2 regions of the Paenibacillus sp. 2TAF8 genome follow, and region 1 is predicted to be linked to the other one. Evidence: riboswitches for the same ligand, from Rfam matches in the RefSeq annotation. Region 1 holds a riboswitch; the other holds the start of a gene.

Region 1 (7,901 bases):
CTTCCGGCAACGCTGCCGCTTCCGAGCGCAGCATTTCCCGGGGAATCAACGCGTCAGCATCCTGACGGGGAACATCACATTCCGGCAAGGAATAGGCCACACGCCCAGGACTGCTCAATTCGAAAATCAGACTTTGTTCTGGAGCCGCGGACGGTGCGACTTGCGGACTGGTTGAGGTTCCTTGGGCTTGTGAGTCCATTCCAGTCTGCTGATTGACTGACTGATGTAGGTTAGATGTTTCCGGTGAAGTACCCGCAATGTTTGCTTTTGTAGTCATTTCCTGAGTCACAGCGATCCCTCCAATACACGTGCGAATTCATCGATCTCTTCTTTGCTGCGTCGCTCAGTAACAGCAATGAGCATATGTCCAGCAAGTTCCGAATAATCACGTCCGAGTTCGTAACCGCCGATGAAGCCTGCATCCAGCAGCTTCAGCTGAAGAGCATCCACATCGGTTCCTTCAGGGAGGTGGATGACGAACTCGTTAAACGTAGGGGCGGTAAAAGTGAGGCTCACTCCGGGAATAGCTGTTAACATATTTCGTGCATAGTGACTCTTCTGCAAATTCAGATCAGCAACATCAATCATGCCTTGTCTTCCCAGGGTAGACATATAGACGGAAGCACTAAGTGCTAATAATGCCTGATTTGAACAGATGTTGGACGTCGCTTTTTCGCGGCGAATGTGTTGCTCGCGGGCTTGCAGCGTCAGCACGAAGCCACGTTTGCCGTTGCGATCGGTCGTCTGGCCGACGATTCGACCAGGAATTCGGCGCATGTGAGCCTGAGATACTGCGAAGTATCCGCAAGTGGGTCCGCCGAGCGAAGCGGCGATTCCGAGGGGCTGTGCATCGCCTACAACGATGTCGGCTCCCAGCTTGCCTGGGGCTTCCAGCAAACCCAGCGACAGCGGGTTGGCACTCACCACGAGCAGTCCTTTGTGCGTGTGCACAAGGTCGGCGGCATGCTTTACATTTTCCACGGCACCGAAGAAGTTCGGGCTTTGAATCATAACCGCCGCAGTATCGTCCGAAATGGCCGCTTGCAGCGCATCCCAATCGGTAACCCCATCTTTATAACCAATCTCTACAATCTCAAGACTTAAGCCGTGTGCATACGTCTGCAGTACTTGGCGGGCTTCCGGGTGGACGGTGCGAGATACAATAAGCTGTTTGCGACGGGTAGCAGCGGCGGCAAGATTGCCTGCTTCTGCAAAAGCTGTTGCACCGTCATACATACTCGCATTGGCTACCGCCATACCTGTCAACTCGCAAATATACGACTGAAATTCAAAGATGGCTTGTAATTCTCCTTGGCTGATCTCAGGCTGATAAGGGGTGTAGGCGGTGTAAAACTCCGAACGGGAAATGACATGGTTTATGACAGAAGGGATGTGATGGTCATAGATGCCTGCGCCAAGGAAACTGGCATGTGTCTCAAAGTTGGCATTGGAGCCAGCCTGTTTAGACATATGGCGTGTTAATGCGTATTCGTCCAGCTTGGAGGAGACAGGCAGCTCGCCCTGATAACGAATCTCCTTCGGGATATCTTTGAATAAATCTTCAAGCGTATCCACGCCGATCGTGGTCAGCATTGCGCTCTGGTCTTGTTCTGTCATGGGGATGTAGCGGTGCTTGCTCATGCTTGCTCAGCTCCTTGGATAGGTGTCTTTAACGTACGTGTCCGTTTATGAAAAGGAGTCTTGACGACCTCGGCTTTTAGCTTTTTGCCACGAATCTCGATCTCCAGCGGAGTGCCTATTGCAGCATGCTTACTGTCAATTAGGGCGAGGCCTAGATTGCGCTTCAAGGTTGGGGACTGTGTACCTGTTGTCACTTCACCAATCTGAACGCCGTCCGCATATATCGGGTAATGTGGCCGCGGAATGCCGCGCTCCAGCACTTCGATGCCAATCAGCTTGCGGGCAGGGCCGTCATTTTTTTGCTGTAATAAAGCTTCGTGTCCGATAAAAGGCCCGGCGTTCAGTTTCACGAACATGCCAAGCCCAGCCTCCAGTGGAGAGATAGTGGGTGACAGCTCCTGACCGTACAAAGGCAACTTCGCTTCGAATCGCAGCGTATCACGCGCACCAAGCCCTGCTGGAACGAGGCCTACATCAGCACCGGCTTCCATCAGTCCGTTCCATACGAGAGCTGCCTGATCTGCTGCAACATATAGTTCAAAGCCATCTTCTCCGGTGTAACCGGTTCGTGATAGCAGCAGCTTTACTCCGCATACCTCGGCATGCTGTACGAAGCGGAACGGTTCGATGGAGCTTGCATCCACCTCTGAACCTGTAGCCTTCGAGAGAATATCGACCGCTAAAGGGCCTTGAAGCGCCAGCAACGCTGTTTGCTCGGAATCATTGGTCATGTTCACGCCAGGTATAATGTGCTCTTGCAACCATGCCCAGTCTTTGTCGATATTGGAGGCATTGACGACCAACATGTAGTGTTGCTCCGCCAGTTTGTAGATCAGCAGATCATCTACTACACCACCATCGGGATAACACATCAGCGTGTATTGTGCCTGACCTGGTACAGTTGCGGTCACATCGTTGGTCGTCATGGTTTGTAAAAAGGCTTCCGCCTGTTCACCCGTTACGGTGAATTCGCCCATATGGGATACATCGAACAGCCCGGCGCGCTCGCGCACGGCTCCATGCTCTTTTTGAATACCGCTAAACTGCACGGGCAACTCCCAACCGCCAAAATCAATGCAACGCACACCTTCATATTGTGCATATAGGGGGAAGAGTGGTGTTCTTAACAAATCGGACATCCAATCACCTCGTCATGGGCCTTTAGCGGGCCGAGTATAGAAAAGAGAATCTGTTAACCGGGTTTCAATTCAATTCCGTCATGTAACAATTAAAGTAACAAGTAAAGTCATAAGTATTTGATTAGTCGTTTATAAAGGCACGTTGCTAGGTAGACGATTCTAAATCCTGCAATTCATTTTTTGGGAAAAAGGAAAAGGACAGGCCAAAGAACCGGCATGCCAAGTAGCACGCTGTATTCTTAGGCTCTGTCCCTTGTACCTGAGAGTTACCCCGCCGTTTATGCAGACAGGTTTCCCCTTGGGTGATCATAACATCCGTATAGGACGATTAGATGCTCTCCAGAGTTGCGTCCTGTAAAAGTCCTTTTGCCTGAGAGATTCACCCCCGCTTGTCGGTGGTTTACTCCTTCGGCGCCGCCTCATGCACATCCCCAAACCGGGTGTACGGGCAATCTCTCCCTTTACATTCATCCGCGGTTCATACGTAGTCCAATTAACTTCAGTTGCTCTTCTCATTAAAACGTGAATCTTACGGTGATGTCAAGAACAATATCATTAAAATTTTGTAAAATACGAATGTTTAATGTTATATTTTCATTAATGTTCGTTTATTTTAAAAGATTGCGCTTACTATTCTAATATTCACCATTATATGCAGAAAGAGTAGTGTGAGGTTACACACGGTGAGGTGTCGAAATTGAAATAAACTGTGAGCTAACTTGACATTTGAATCTGAAATATCATACGCTATTGTTTGGGAAAAAGGTGAAGGTCAAAGAACGCATGCACTCATTAATGAAAAGCGAGGCGGATATCGATGAGCGAATTGAGAAATGATTTCCTGTACAGTAAAGAGCACGAATGGGTGCAAACCGTAGGGGAGGATACCGTACGTATTGGCATTACCGAGTTCGCACAGCATCAGCTGGGTGACATTGTGTTTGTAGAATTGCCTGATCTTGAAGCGGGTGTAAAGGCAGAAGACAGCATCGGTACGATTGAATCCGTCAAAACGGTGTCAGATCTGTTCTCACCCGTCAGCGGCACCATTGTTGCAGTGAATGAAGCTTTGCAGGACTCGCCAGAACTGGTGAATAGCTCTCCTTATGAAGAAGGCTGGATGATCGAAATCCGTGTCGATGGAGATGTAAAAGCTGCATTATCCACATTGCTGAATGCGGATGCTTATCTTAAACATACTGAGGAATAGAATTCGATTGGATCGTCGAGTTGATTTGTACTTATTGACATATATATAATCTCATTTGAATATAAAAATCCTGTTCTTTAAACCTGCGTGAGCTATGGAGCTTGCGCAGGTTTTTTGCTGTTTTTTTACGCATATTGGAGGGGATTGAATAGGAGTGACATAGCATCATGCATAAAAAAATTGCAAACGGACCAAGCTATTTTATTACTTTGCATGTTGTATATGAATAAAGTCATAGGCAAGAAAATCCTTGTGTATCAACGGGTTGAGCATATATTCCTAATTAAAATCGACTACATAATCCAATGTTGTCATCAATGTTCATGACGAAAGTACGCTTTCATTTGATTGAACAGGAAGGGTTTCTCGCTTAGGATTACAGCAGGGGATCAATGATACCCCTTTCATACGAAATAATGACTTGATTCAAGGAGGATAAACCAATGAGTAATTTGGATCAAACATCCAATTCCAAAGGTGGGTTACGTGTTGGTGTGCAACGCTTCGGACGATTCCTGAGCGGTATGGTCATGCCTAATATGGGGGCATTTATTGCTTGGGGATTAATTACAGCGATGTTTATTAAAACAGGATGGTTTCCGAATGCGACAATAGAGCAGCTTGTAGGTCCAATGATTACTTATTTACTGCCGCTCTTGATCGGTTACACCGGGGGGACGATGGTGCATGGCACACGTGGTGGTGTCGTCGGGGCAATTATGACCATCGGTGCCATTGTCGGAACGGATATACCAATGTTCCTCGGGGCCATGATTGCGGGGCCTTTCGGTGCATGGGTCATCAAGAAGTTCGATAAATCCATTGAGGGTAAGATCAGAGCTGGTTTTGAGATGCTGGTCAACAATTTCTCGGCAGGAATCATCGGCGGTATTTTGAGCATCATTGCTCTGCTCGGTATCGGGCCGGCAGTAGAGGCCATTAGTAAAGTGTTGTCTGCTGGCGTACAGGGTTTGATGAACCTGGGCTTGCTACCACTCGTCAATCTGATCATTGAACCGGGTAAAGTATTGTTCCTGAACAATGCCATTAACCATGGGATCTTAACACCAATTGCAACAGATCAGGCAAGAGAATTAGGTAAATCCGTTCTTTACATGCTTGAGTCTAACCCGGGACCGGGACTAGGTATTTTGCTCGCTTACTGTTTCTTCGGTCGTGGAATGGCGAGATCATCTGCACCTGGTGCGGTGGTCATTCATTTCTTTGGCGGGATTCATGAGATTTACTTCCCTTACATTCTAATGAGACCCATTCTGATTCTGGCAGCCATAGCCGGCGGTGTAGCGGGTACATTAACGTTCATGCTAACTGGCGCAGGACTGGTATCGGCACCATCACCAGGCAGTATCATTGCCTATTTCCTGCTGACACCCAAAGGTGGATATATTCCAATGCTTGCCGGGGTTATCGTGGCAGCGGTGGTTTCCTTCCTGATTGCCTCTCTGCTCCTCAAAACCGGCAAACAGAAGGAAGAAGATCTGGAAGCGGCCTCCAGCCGAATGAAAGATATGAAGAGCCAGGGCAATACAGCAAATGCAGCCATCACAGCGGATAACTATGAAGCGAACAGAGTAGCAGATATCGCAACTTCCGTTGCATCCAAGGCAAAAGCAGATGTGAAAAAGATTGTTTTCTCCTGTGATGCAGGTATGGGTTCGAGTGCAATGGGTGCTTCGATTCTGCGCAAAAAAATGAAAACCGAAGGAATTGACGTTGCTGTAACCAACACAGCAATTAGTGAAATTCCGCAAGATGCAGACGTTGTTATTACGCAAAAAACACTAACGGATCGTGCACGTTCAGTAGCACCAAATGCAGAGCATATATCCATTGACAACTTCCTAAAAAGCCCGGAATACGATGCGCTTGTTGAACGTTTGAAGTAAAAGGGAGCAGACTGCGAACCAGCTTCAAATAAGGGCAGCCGTTTTCCCAGAGCCGGAGGCTGAGATATGAGTATTACCAAAAGACAACGTGAAATCGTGGAATTCCTGTTGGAGCATCCCCATGAAATCACGGCGGGTGAAATTGCGGTTGAAGTAAAAGTGAGTACACGTACCGTGCATCGTGAGCTGTTGATGATCGAACAGTGGCTTGAACCGCTTGGTATGCGATTGGAAAAAAAGTCGGGAACCGGAATACGTATTGATTCCGGTTCAGATGACCTCAGTGCATTACGCCAGAAACTGGAGGGTAATGAATATGTAGAGTTTACGCCTGAAGAGCGTAAGCTCTTCATGCTTTGCATCCTGCTGGATGAAGCTGAACCGGTTAAACTGCTCGCTCTCGCTTCGGATCTGAAAGTGACCGTTTCGACGGCCACCACCGATCTGGACGATCTGGAATCACGTATTCGGCAGGCGGGTCTGAAGCTTGTTCGAAGGCGAGGCTATGGTGTCAAAATTACCGGAAGTGAAGCGATTCATCGCAGAGCCATTGCAGCGCTTGCTTTGGAAGTGCTAGATGAGTCGGATCTCTTTGGTAGACAGCCTGAGCAAGGAGGTTCCATCGTTAATCAAAAATTGCTCAGCATGATCGGTCACAGCGATGTGCTTACCATTGAAAATGCATTGTGGCAGCCGGATATCGAATGGCTTGAAAAGATACCCGAACGGCAGTACATGAAATTGCTCATTCAGTTATCGGCTGCTGTGGTTCGGATACGTAAAGGTTTTAATATAGAACGTTCTTCGTCAGGTGCTAAAACGGCTGAAGGCACTGAAATCGTGGCGGTGCAGCATGAACAGAGAGTGCCAGCTTTCATGGCTTCGCGACTCTGTAGCGTCCTATCCTCACAGCTTGAAGTCAGCTTCTCGGATGAGGAGCAAGCCTATTTTCACCAATTGCTTACGGAGACAGAGCAGCAGATTCATTCTTCACGACTGCTCCCGATCGATGATCTGATTCTGATGGACAGAGTGCATTCACTTACGGACCAGATGCAACAAAGAACAGGTTATACCTTTCATGAAGACCGTTTGCTACGGGAAGGATTAATTGCACATATGGTGCCGGTTATGGAGCGACTTGAAGGGCATCAGATGATACGTAATCCACTGCTGCAACAGATTCGCAAGGATTATGACACCCTTTTCGAACAGGTGAAAAGGTCCGTGTTAAAGGCTTGGCCCGGGGCGGAAGTTCCGGATGAGGAGATCGGTTTTCTAGTCATGCATTTTGGTGCATCCATTGAACGGTTACGAGCGCTGAAGCAGGAAATTCGAGCCATCGTTGTATGCAACAGTGGCATCGGCTCCTCGCGCATGTTATCCAGTCGGTTGTCCAAGGAGTTTCCGGAGATTCAGATTATAGACAGTGTCTCCTGGTACGAAGCCGCGCGAATGCCAACCGAAGAATATGATCTGGTGCTGTCTACGGTCGATTTACCGATGGAGGAAGATCAGTATTACAAGGTCAGTCCGCTATTGACAGCCGAAGAAAGTGAGCGCTTGCGACATTTTATTAAAAATACAACGTTACAGCGGCAGCAGCACCGCAAATCCCGTGACACAGGCAATGAGACAACTACTCGTAGGATCACCGATGCGGACGGAATGGAAGCAACATTGCTTGAAATTGTACGGATTATCGGTATGTTCCAGGTACATGCGATGGATAACACTCATCATGATTTTGCACAAAGTGTGCTTGGGATGTGTAAGGTTGCACATCGCTCAGGCATATTGAAAGACCCGGGCGAGGTTGCCAAGTTACTTGAGGTTCGTGAATCGATGGGCAGTCAGAAGATTCCCGGGACGCGGCTGGCTCTTTTCCATACACGAAGCGAGAGTATTTACAAGCCGTCCATCAATCTTTTTCAACTAGAGGAACCTCTGCTTCGAACCGTGGAGGACCCGGAAGGTGTCAGTCATGTATTACTGATGCTGGGG
Region 2 (7,901 bases), on a different contig from region 1:
CAAATTCGAGTAGCCCGTTACTGGAGGACTTCTGGAGCATGTTACGAGGGATTTCTATGACCATAAACCCTTGTCCCTTATTTACATTCCCCCCACCAATAAAAGCTACAATGGTTAGAGGATCACGAAAATTTGCTTTTTTCATGAACTCTACCGTGTAATTTGCGGTCCATACTGCAGGAATTCGGGTCTCTTCCGTCTTGCCGGTTGGCAGAGGCCATTTCAACACAACATCTGTACTTGGAGCCTCCGGCTTCCCTGATGTCATGTCCAAAGGTTTGGATGACCTCGACTTCAACACCTTCGTCCCTTCTCCACCAAGCACCATTGTCGTTCTGCCTGTTGCGTCTACACGATACATGGCTGATTTGGGATACTTCTTCTGCAGCTCTTTCATTCGCGCATTAATAATTGAATCAGATGATCCATCCAGTTTTTTAGATTCAATTGCCCAAAGGCTGGTGATTTGATCAGAGTCACCGTAAGGCGCATCTTCAACAGGATTTACATGATTGATAATTACAACGAAAACCGTAGCTACCACAGGGACCACAACAGGTACAAACAGTACAGCCGCCAAAATCAGAAGCATATATCTGGACATCAGAGATCGTCCAAACTTTATTTTGGGCCGCATAGGCCGTTCCTTGTTGCTTTCTCTGTTTTGTTCGGACTTTCTGGCCTTCCGTTCTTTCACCCACTTGATCATGGCTTCTTCACGCGGTAACCTACACCGCGCACGGTCTGAATAATAACCGGATTCGCCGGATCAAGCTCCAGCTTCTCGCGCAAATGCCGGATATGCACCATTAACGTTTTGTCCCCGTCCAGATAAGGCTCGTTCCAGACCGCTTCATAAATCTGTTCTTTGGTACGGATCATGCCCATATGCCGGAGCAAATAAGCGAAGATGTGGAATTGTTTGCCTGATAGTATAATCTCTTCTCCCGTCTGCTCATTGACGATCCGGTTATCTTGCTCATAGATCGACAGATGATCGAGCGTAAGAACGGCTTCACTGGATACCACCGTGCCTGCCTTCCGTAGCTGAACCTCGATTCGCGCAGCAAGCTCGTCCGGATGGAACGGTTTGGTCACATAATCATCGGCAAAATCAAGCCCATGCAGTTTGTCATCAATGGATGTTCTAGCCGAGAGCATGACGATGGGCACAGCAGGATGTTCTTTTTTTAAACGTTGCCCTACCGTAAACCCGTCAAGCCCCGGCAACATAACATCCAGTATGACCAGAGAACAGTCTAACGCAGCCTCAGCGGCACCTTCACCACTTCCAAGCCAGACAACCTCATACCCGCGCTCCTCCAGATCTTCCCTCACCCATGTTGCAATTTCCGTATCATCCTCGATGTATAACAGTTTAGTTTTCATCTATGTACTCGTTTCCTTTCCATCCTCTTTGGGTTAATGATATATCTGGGCAAAGTTGCTTATCTGTATTGATTTTAGTTTTGATATTGTGACTTTGATTTCGAAGTAGAGACGCTTTCTCGCTAGATTAAATGCAAACCCAACTGCACAAGCTACAATGTCTGTTACCTTGGCTTGATTGCCATCTCAAATTGATTCGTTGGAGTCAGCCTTCTCTTTTTATACCTTCATTATAACGCAATCTGCAGTTACGTAGTATGAGGCCACATGTTTCAATAATTACGATTTACATACTCTACGCACTTCCTGAATGTCTAATATTCTTTACTTTTTATACTTCATTTACATCTGACGGGAGGAACTTCACATGCTGCTCGAAGCTATATTTCATCAACCCAAACGGAACTGGGCTTATGCCTATGATCAGGATACAATCCGCTTGCGTCTGCGTGCCAAAAAGAATGATCTCACCGAGGTGTATGCTCTGACAGGAGACAAATATGCATGGGAAGAAACCCGAGATATGGTTCCTCTGACCAAATTCACGTCAGACACTATGTTTGACTACTATGAAGGGGAAGTGAAACCGCCATATCATCGATTGAAGTATGCTTTTCTGCTCAAAAGTGGCGATGAACAGATCTGGATGACCGAGACGGACTTCCAGGAAGAAGAGCCGGGGGATCCGGGCCGCATGTTCCAGTTCCCTTATATTCATGCCGGAGCTGTTTTCACACCCCCGGCGTGGGTGAAAGATGCCGTGTTCTATCAGATTTTCCCCGAGCGATTCGCAAATGGCGACGCTTCAATTAATCCCAAAGAAGTCGAACCTTGGGGCGGCGAACCTACGCCTTTCAACTTCTTTGGCGGTGACTTGCAAGGTGTGATCAATCATCTCGATTACATCAGTGAACTGGGTATCAACGCAATCTACTTTACTCCTATCTTTGAAGCTACAACCAATCATAAATATGATACCGAAGACTATCTTCGTGTAGACCGTCATTTCGGTGATGCAGATACAGTGAAACATTTGGTGAAGCTGTGCCATGAGCGTAGCATTCGTGTGCTGCTGGATGCGGTGTTCAATCATTCAGGCAAAACGTTCGCCCCCTTCCTCGACGTGCAAAAATACGGTTCCGATTCCAAATACAAAGACTGGTTCCATGTGCATGAATTCCCGCTGGACGTGAAGGATGGCATTCCGACCTATGAGACATTCGGCTTTGAACCCCATATGCCTAAGCTGAATACGGAGAATCCCGATGTGAAGGCCTACTTGCTGGAGGTAGCCGAGTATTGGATTAAAGAAGTAGGCACCGACGGCTGGCGCCTCGATGTAGCCGATGAAGTGGATGATGCCTTCTGGCGGGATTTCAGACGTGTCGTCAAGGCAGCCAACCCGGACGCCTACATTCTGGGCGAGATATGGAACGAATCTTCTGCCTGGCTGCAAGGTGATCAGTTCGATGCTGCGATGAACTATCCATTCACCTCAGCTGTAAATTCTTTCTTTGTGGAAGAAAAGATGCACGCCGAACAATTTGCCAATGCCATTGGGCGCCAGTTATCCCGCTACCCGCTCCAGGCGAGCGAGGTGGCGTTTAACCTACTGGATAGTCACGATACGCCTCGCCTGCTTACGTTATGCGAAGGGGATCAACGCAAGATGAGGCTGGCTGCCTTGTTCCAATTCACTTACATGGGGGCACCCTGCATCTATTATGGTGACGAGATTGGCCTCGACGGCGAACATGATCCGGGATGCCGTAAATGCATGGAATGGGATGAAACGAAGCAAGATCGGGAGTTACTCGGCTTTTATCAGAAGTTGATTGCTCTACGTTATGCGCATCCTGCACTGCGTGCAGAAGGCACGGTTCGTTTCCTGCAAGCTCAGGCAGGCGGTAGTCAGGTTGTGATGGAGCGCCAAAGTGCAGATGAGCGCATTCTGGTTCTGTTCAACCGTTCGGAGGAAACCGCCATCGTTGAACTGGATGCAGGAAGCCAGCCTTGGACTGAGCTGTTTGAAGGTAATCATCGCACCGCTCTGGACAACGGCGTGCTTGCAATCGAACTGCCTGCCTACGGCTATGCAGTTATGTGCACCGAAGTAGAGTAGAGCAGGGTGCATTGAAAAGGGCCTAAATAAAAACGTCTACCTCACCCTGTTGGACTGTTGATAGCAGATAAATAGCTTGGCTGATCTATCATCCCAAACCAAAATAAACTAAAACAAGCGTTCTGCAATCCTGAGCTATTCAGGTTGAAGTACGCTTGTTTTTTATAATTTATTCGTGTTATGTGGTGTAACGACCATACTATTTACTATCACTAGTCGATAAGCACCCCGAATCAATTCCTAATCCCATGACCCGGCAAGCTCTTATTACTTCTCATCCATTTCCGGTTGTACTCCCGGTGCTTCTGAATCTGTTTCTGATGTCTCTTCCGGCTCTGCCCGCTTCGCCTTAGGTTTCGCCAGCTTCTGCATCATCTTGCGGCCTGTAGGTGTCTGGGCCAGCCCACCCTGCGCTGTCTCGCGGTGACGGCTTGGCATGGCACTGCCTACCTCCAGCATAACGTCGATCACTTCGTCCGACGGAATGGCACTGCGTACGCCAGCGAGCGCCATATCAGCCGCAGCCAGTGCAGTAACGGCTCCGAGTCCGTTGCGCACAATACAAGGAATCTCTACAAGCCCGGCAACCGGATCACAGATGAGGCCCAGTGTATTTTTCAAAGCCAAGCCCACAGCATGCACAACCTGCTCCGGTGTTCCTCCACGAAGTTCCACCATGGCTCCGGCAGCCATGCCGATCGCAGAGCCAACCTCGGCCTGACAACCACCCTCAGCACCAGAAATAAATGAATTGTTGGCAATAACATAACCGATGGCTCCGGCGCAGAACAATCCATTCACCAGATGTTCATCCGTCCAACCGAAGCGTTCCTGCGAGCTAATAAACACACCCGGAATGATGCCGCAAGATCCTGCCGTTGGCGTAGCCACGATACGTCCCATGGAGGCATTCACCTCCGATACACACAGTGCATAGGCCATAGCAAGGGCAGAAGCATCACCAGAGCATGTCTCGCCTTGGCGAATGTATTCGGCCATCTTTTTCCCGTCTCCACCTGTCAGTCCGCTCCGCGAGGTTGTATCTTCTGTAAGTCCTTTACGAACCGCTTCCTTCATCACCTGGTAGTACTCCGACATCTGTTTCACCACGTCAGCTTCCGGTGTATTCGTCTCCTGCACCTGCTCTTCAATCATCAGCTGTGCAATCGTTTTGGACTCCGCAGTGCAGATGGTATTCAATTCATGCAAATGTTTAAACCGCATTCGGATCAACCCCTCTCTTCAGATCAATCACACGAATATTGAGCACATGATCCAGTGAACGCAATCTTTTCAAAATCTCTTCACTTGGCGGAGCATCCATCTCCATTGCAGTAAGCGCTTCACCATCACGGGCTTTCCGATCCACTTGCATATACCCGATGTTCACTCCGGAAGAGCTGATCGTTGAGGTTACGGATGCCAGAACACCTGCTTTATCCGCATGACGCAAAACAAGTGTTGGAAACTCTCCGCTGATCTGTACACGAAAATCATTCAGTGCATGGACAGACACGCTGCCGCCACCGATAGATGCGCCTATTAATGAGCATTCCCGTTCGCCGTGCCACAATTCAATCTTAACTGTGTTCGGGTGAGGAGCTGGCAGACCACTGGTGTAAAATTCAACTTCCATACCTGCTTCAACTGCATACTGTTCTGCATCTGGTATACGCGGATCATCCGTAACGTAGCCCAGCAAACCTCCGATCAGAGCCAGATCGGTACCGTGTCCCTGATAGGTATCTGCAAATGAGCCGTATAATGTAAGCCGAGCTCGTTCCGGAGTGCACCCCAGCCACTGACGCGCAATTCGGCCCAGCCTTGCAGCACCCGCTGTATGTGAACTGGATGGCCCCGTCATCGACGGGCCAATAATCGAAAAAACATCTTTAAATCGCACCTTGTAACCCTCCAATTGGTTTCGTCATCGTTCTCCAGACAAGAAGACCACCATTATGTTCCTGATTTACTGAATGATGACATAAAAAAAGGACAGAAGAAGGCCGTTAGCCCTCTCTCTGTCCTTGATACCTGAGAGTTTCATGATCGCTGCACCGGTTAAAACAGATCAAGTACATTCACATACAAGTCTGTTCAACGTGCTAACCCATCATATTCCCCTTGGGTGGCGCTTCTTCCGCGCACTCTCCAGAGTTGCGTCCAACGACGGTACGTTTACCTGAGAGATTAACAGTTATGCCGGGTGCATAACCACTTGCTCCTTCGGTGCCTTAAGCGGACTTACTAAAGTACGGTTTCGCAGCATCTGTACGATGTAAATTACTGATCTGTACCGTATTGTATTTATTCAGCCCGCTCAGGTCTCTCCCGCTCGTTATCATTCGCTGTATTCTGTTCATTCATTATAAAAGTTAATCATACTGGCATGTATTCAATCATATACAGCGTAATATGCCGCACTGTATATGTCAACAAAAGTGACGTAATCATACGGACCTGTATTGTAAGATCTCTGGATAATGGAAAATAACGATTCAACAGGATTGCCAAGGCAGGTTTTACCTGGAAATAAAAGATTTATATTTTCTATATCTATATCTATAATTTCTATATTTATATGCATCCTCTGATCGTAATGTTCAGCGTTCCCCGCACTCGCATATTAGTCACCTTACTTCGAAAACTGTAGAGATTCAGCCCACGACTGTAGTTTTTCAGCTGTCCATGCTTCATTCTCTCCCATGATCGAGTACCGCAGCCCATCCTCCGTCCATGACAAATTACGAATCATCGACATATATGAGCCTTCTGTATCACGGACTGTTGTTATCTCCTCATCCGGCAGCAGCTTTTCATCAACATTTTCCTCAGGTGCTTTAAATACGGTTATACTGATCTCAGGCTTGTCATTCTTCACATAGTATAACGTTACCTCATCCCGGCTATGTTCACCCATGGAAGAAGTCATCTCAATTCTCGATAATTGCAGATCTCCCTCCGCGTATTGTAAGAATGGCTTTCCTACGGCCTTCTCTGCTTCTTCCATTGTAATCTCTTTGTTATTCATTACATCATTCATTTTTTTCACTTCAACGTCTGCAGGAATGTCCAATGTAAACGTCTGATCCGTGAACTCAGGATTATAATCGATCACGTCATACAGAATCTCGGATTTGGTATCGCCATACGTACTCGTCGCTTTAATAACGGTCCACTTCTTGGGATCTATCCAATACTGGGATGACATTAACAACGAATTTCCATCTTTAGGGGTCAATTCGATGTGCATTACTTCACGATTTTGAAGCTTTTCTTGCCCCAGCATCTTCACGTTGTGAGTATCACGCATTCGTTCCAGTTGATCCAGCAGCATTTGCTTCTGCGTTGGGTTAGGTTCTTGCTGGAGTGTTGATGAGTCCATCGAAAATGCAGTCTTGGCCTCTTTTTCATAGAGCAGAATCTCCGACCCGTTGTGAACCGCATAGCTTACATTCCCACCGTCCTCTGTTTCAATCCGCTTTTGTCCTGTTTTTCCGTCCACCCATTCTTTCACTTGTATCGTGTTAGTAATCTGCTCATCTGTCCACATCTTCAATACACCTTCTGCGTAGTAGGATGCTTGCTCCGACTCGGCAGTAATAATTTTCTCAATCATATCGTCCCCTGACATGCCAAGCAGTTCCTTTTCGGCACAACCCGCAAACAGTGAACCTGCGATCAAGGCTACCCCTAGTACTTTCCATCCACTTTTAATCATAATCCTTCATCCTCCTTCGTTAATATCTCTGAAAAACCACCATTTCCTAGTTCCGGCAACCCGCATACTGCTACAGTTCCGTAATGTTCCGAGGACCACATGCGCATATCTCCCCCATGCTTCAATGCAATCCTTCTCGCTATGCTCAGTCCTAATCCAGAGCCCCCTGCATAGCCTTGTCTCTCCTGATTGTGATATTGAACGTAAGGCTCAAAAATTCGTTCCAGCTGTTCTGGCGGGATTGCCGGACCTTCATTTTGCACCAATATTATAGTCGCCCCGATTCTGTACGTATCCAGTTCCGCTCTCTGTGACAGATTGATCCACTCAGGTAACTCCTCCGATGAATCAATGATTGCAAGCCCGATTTTGCCGCTCGGTGGAGCATAACGAAGTGCGTTATGCACCAGATTATCGGTCAGACGCATCAGGGATTCAGGGTGAATTCGGTAGGAATGATTTGTGCATACAGACATCTGTATGGTGTAATTTTTACGTTCCGCAAGTTCTCTGTAACTGCCAAGCAGCATTTCGAAAAACTCTTCCCCTTCTACCTCCACCATAGCCAGCTCCGAATCATCGGAGCCTAATGCTGTATACATCTCAAGCTCCCCAATCATCTGTTTCATACGTCCAACATTCCTGGCAATAACCTCTTTGTACTCCTGT

The links. Region 1 has a riboswitch for glycine ahead of gcvT (glycine cleavage system aminomethyltransferase GcvT). Riboswitches for the same ligand answer to the same signal wherever they lie in the genome.
Region 2: it holds a riboswitch for glycine, as region 1 does, so the genes downstream of both, sdaAB (L-serine ammonia-lyase, iron-sulfur-dependent subunit beta) here and gcvT (glycine cleavage system aminomethyltransferase GcvT) in region 1, are expected to answer to the same signal.

The regions. Positions count from the first base shown of each region.
Region 1 covers NZ_JBFRFN010000003.1:251,655-259,555, reverse strand. The annotation lists gene gcvPB (aminomethyl-transferring glycine dehydrogenase subunit GcvPB) at 1-199, opposite strand, end outside; gene gcvPA (aminomethyl-transferring glycine dehydrogenase subunit GcvPA) at 286-1,641, opposite strand; gene gcvT (glycine cleavage system aminomethyltransferase GcvT) at 1,638-2,780, opposite strand; glycine riboswitch at 3,025-3,125, opposite strand; glycine riboswitch at 3,129-3,251, opposite strand; gene gcvH (glycine cleavage system protein GcvH) at 3,598-3,990, shown strand; gene AB4Z30_RS06895 (PTS mannitol transporter subunit IICB) at 4,434-5,897, shown strand; gene AB4Z30_RS06890 (BglG family transcription antiterminator) at 5,964-7,901, shown strand, end outside.
Region 2 covers NZ_JBFRFN010000007.1:168,981-176,881, reverse strand. The annotation lists gene AB4Z30_RS13090 (ATP-binding protein) at 1-604, opposite strand, end outside; gene AB4Z30_RS13085 (response regulator transcription factor) at 706-1,389, opposite strand; gene AB4Z30_RS13080 (alpha-glycosidase) at 1,757-3,511, shown strand; gene sdaAA (L-serine ammonia-lyase, iron-sulfur-dependent, subunit alpha) at 3,779-4,735, opposite strand; gene sdaAB (L-serine ammonia-lyase, iron-sulfur-dependent subunit beta) at 4,725-5,414, opposite strand; glycine riboswitch at 5,531-5,668, opposite strand; glycine riboswitch at 5,673-5,855, opposite strand; gene AB4Z30_RS13065 (LolA family protein) at 6,147-7,232, opposite strand; gene AB4Z30_RS13060 (sensor histidine kinase) at 7,229-7,901, opposite strand, start outside.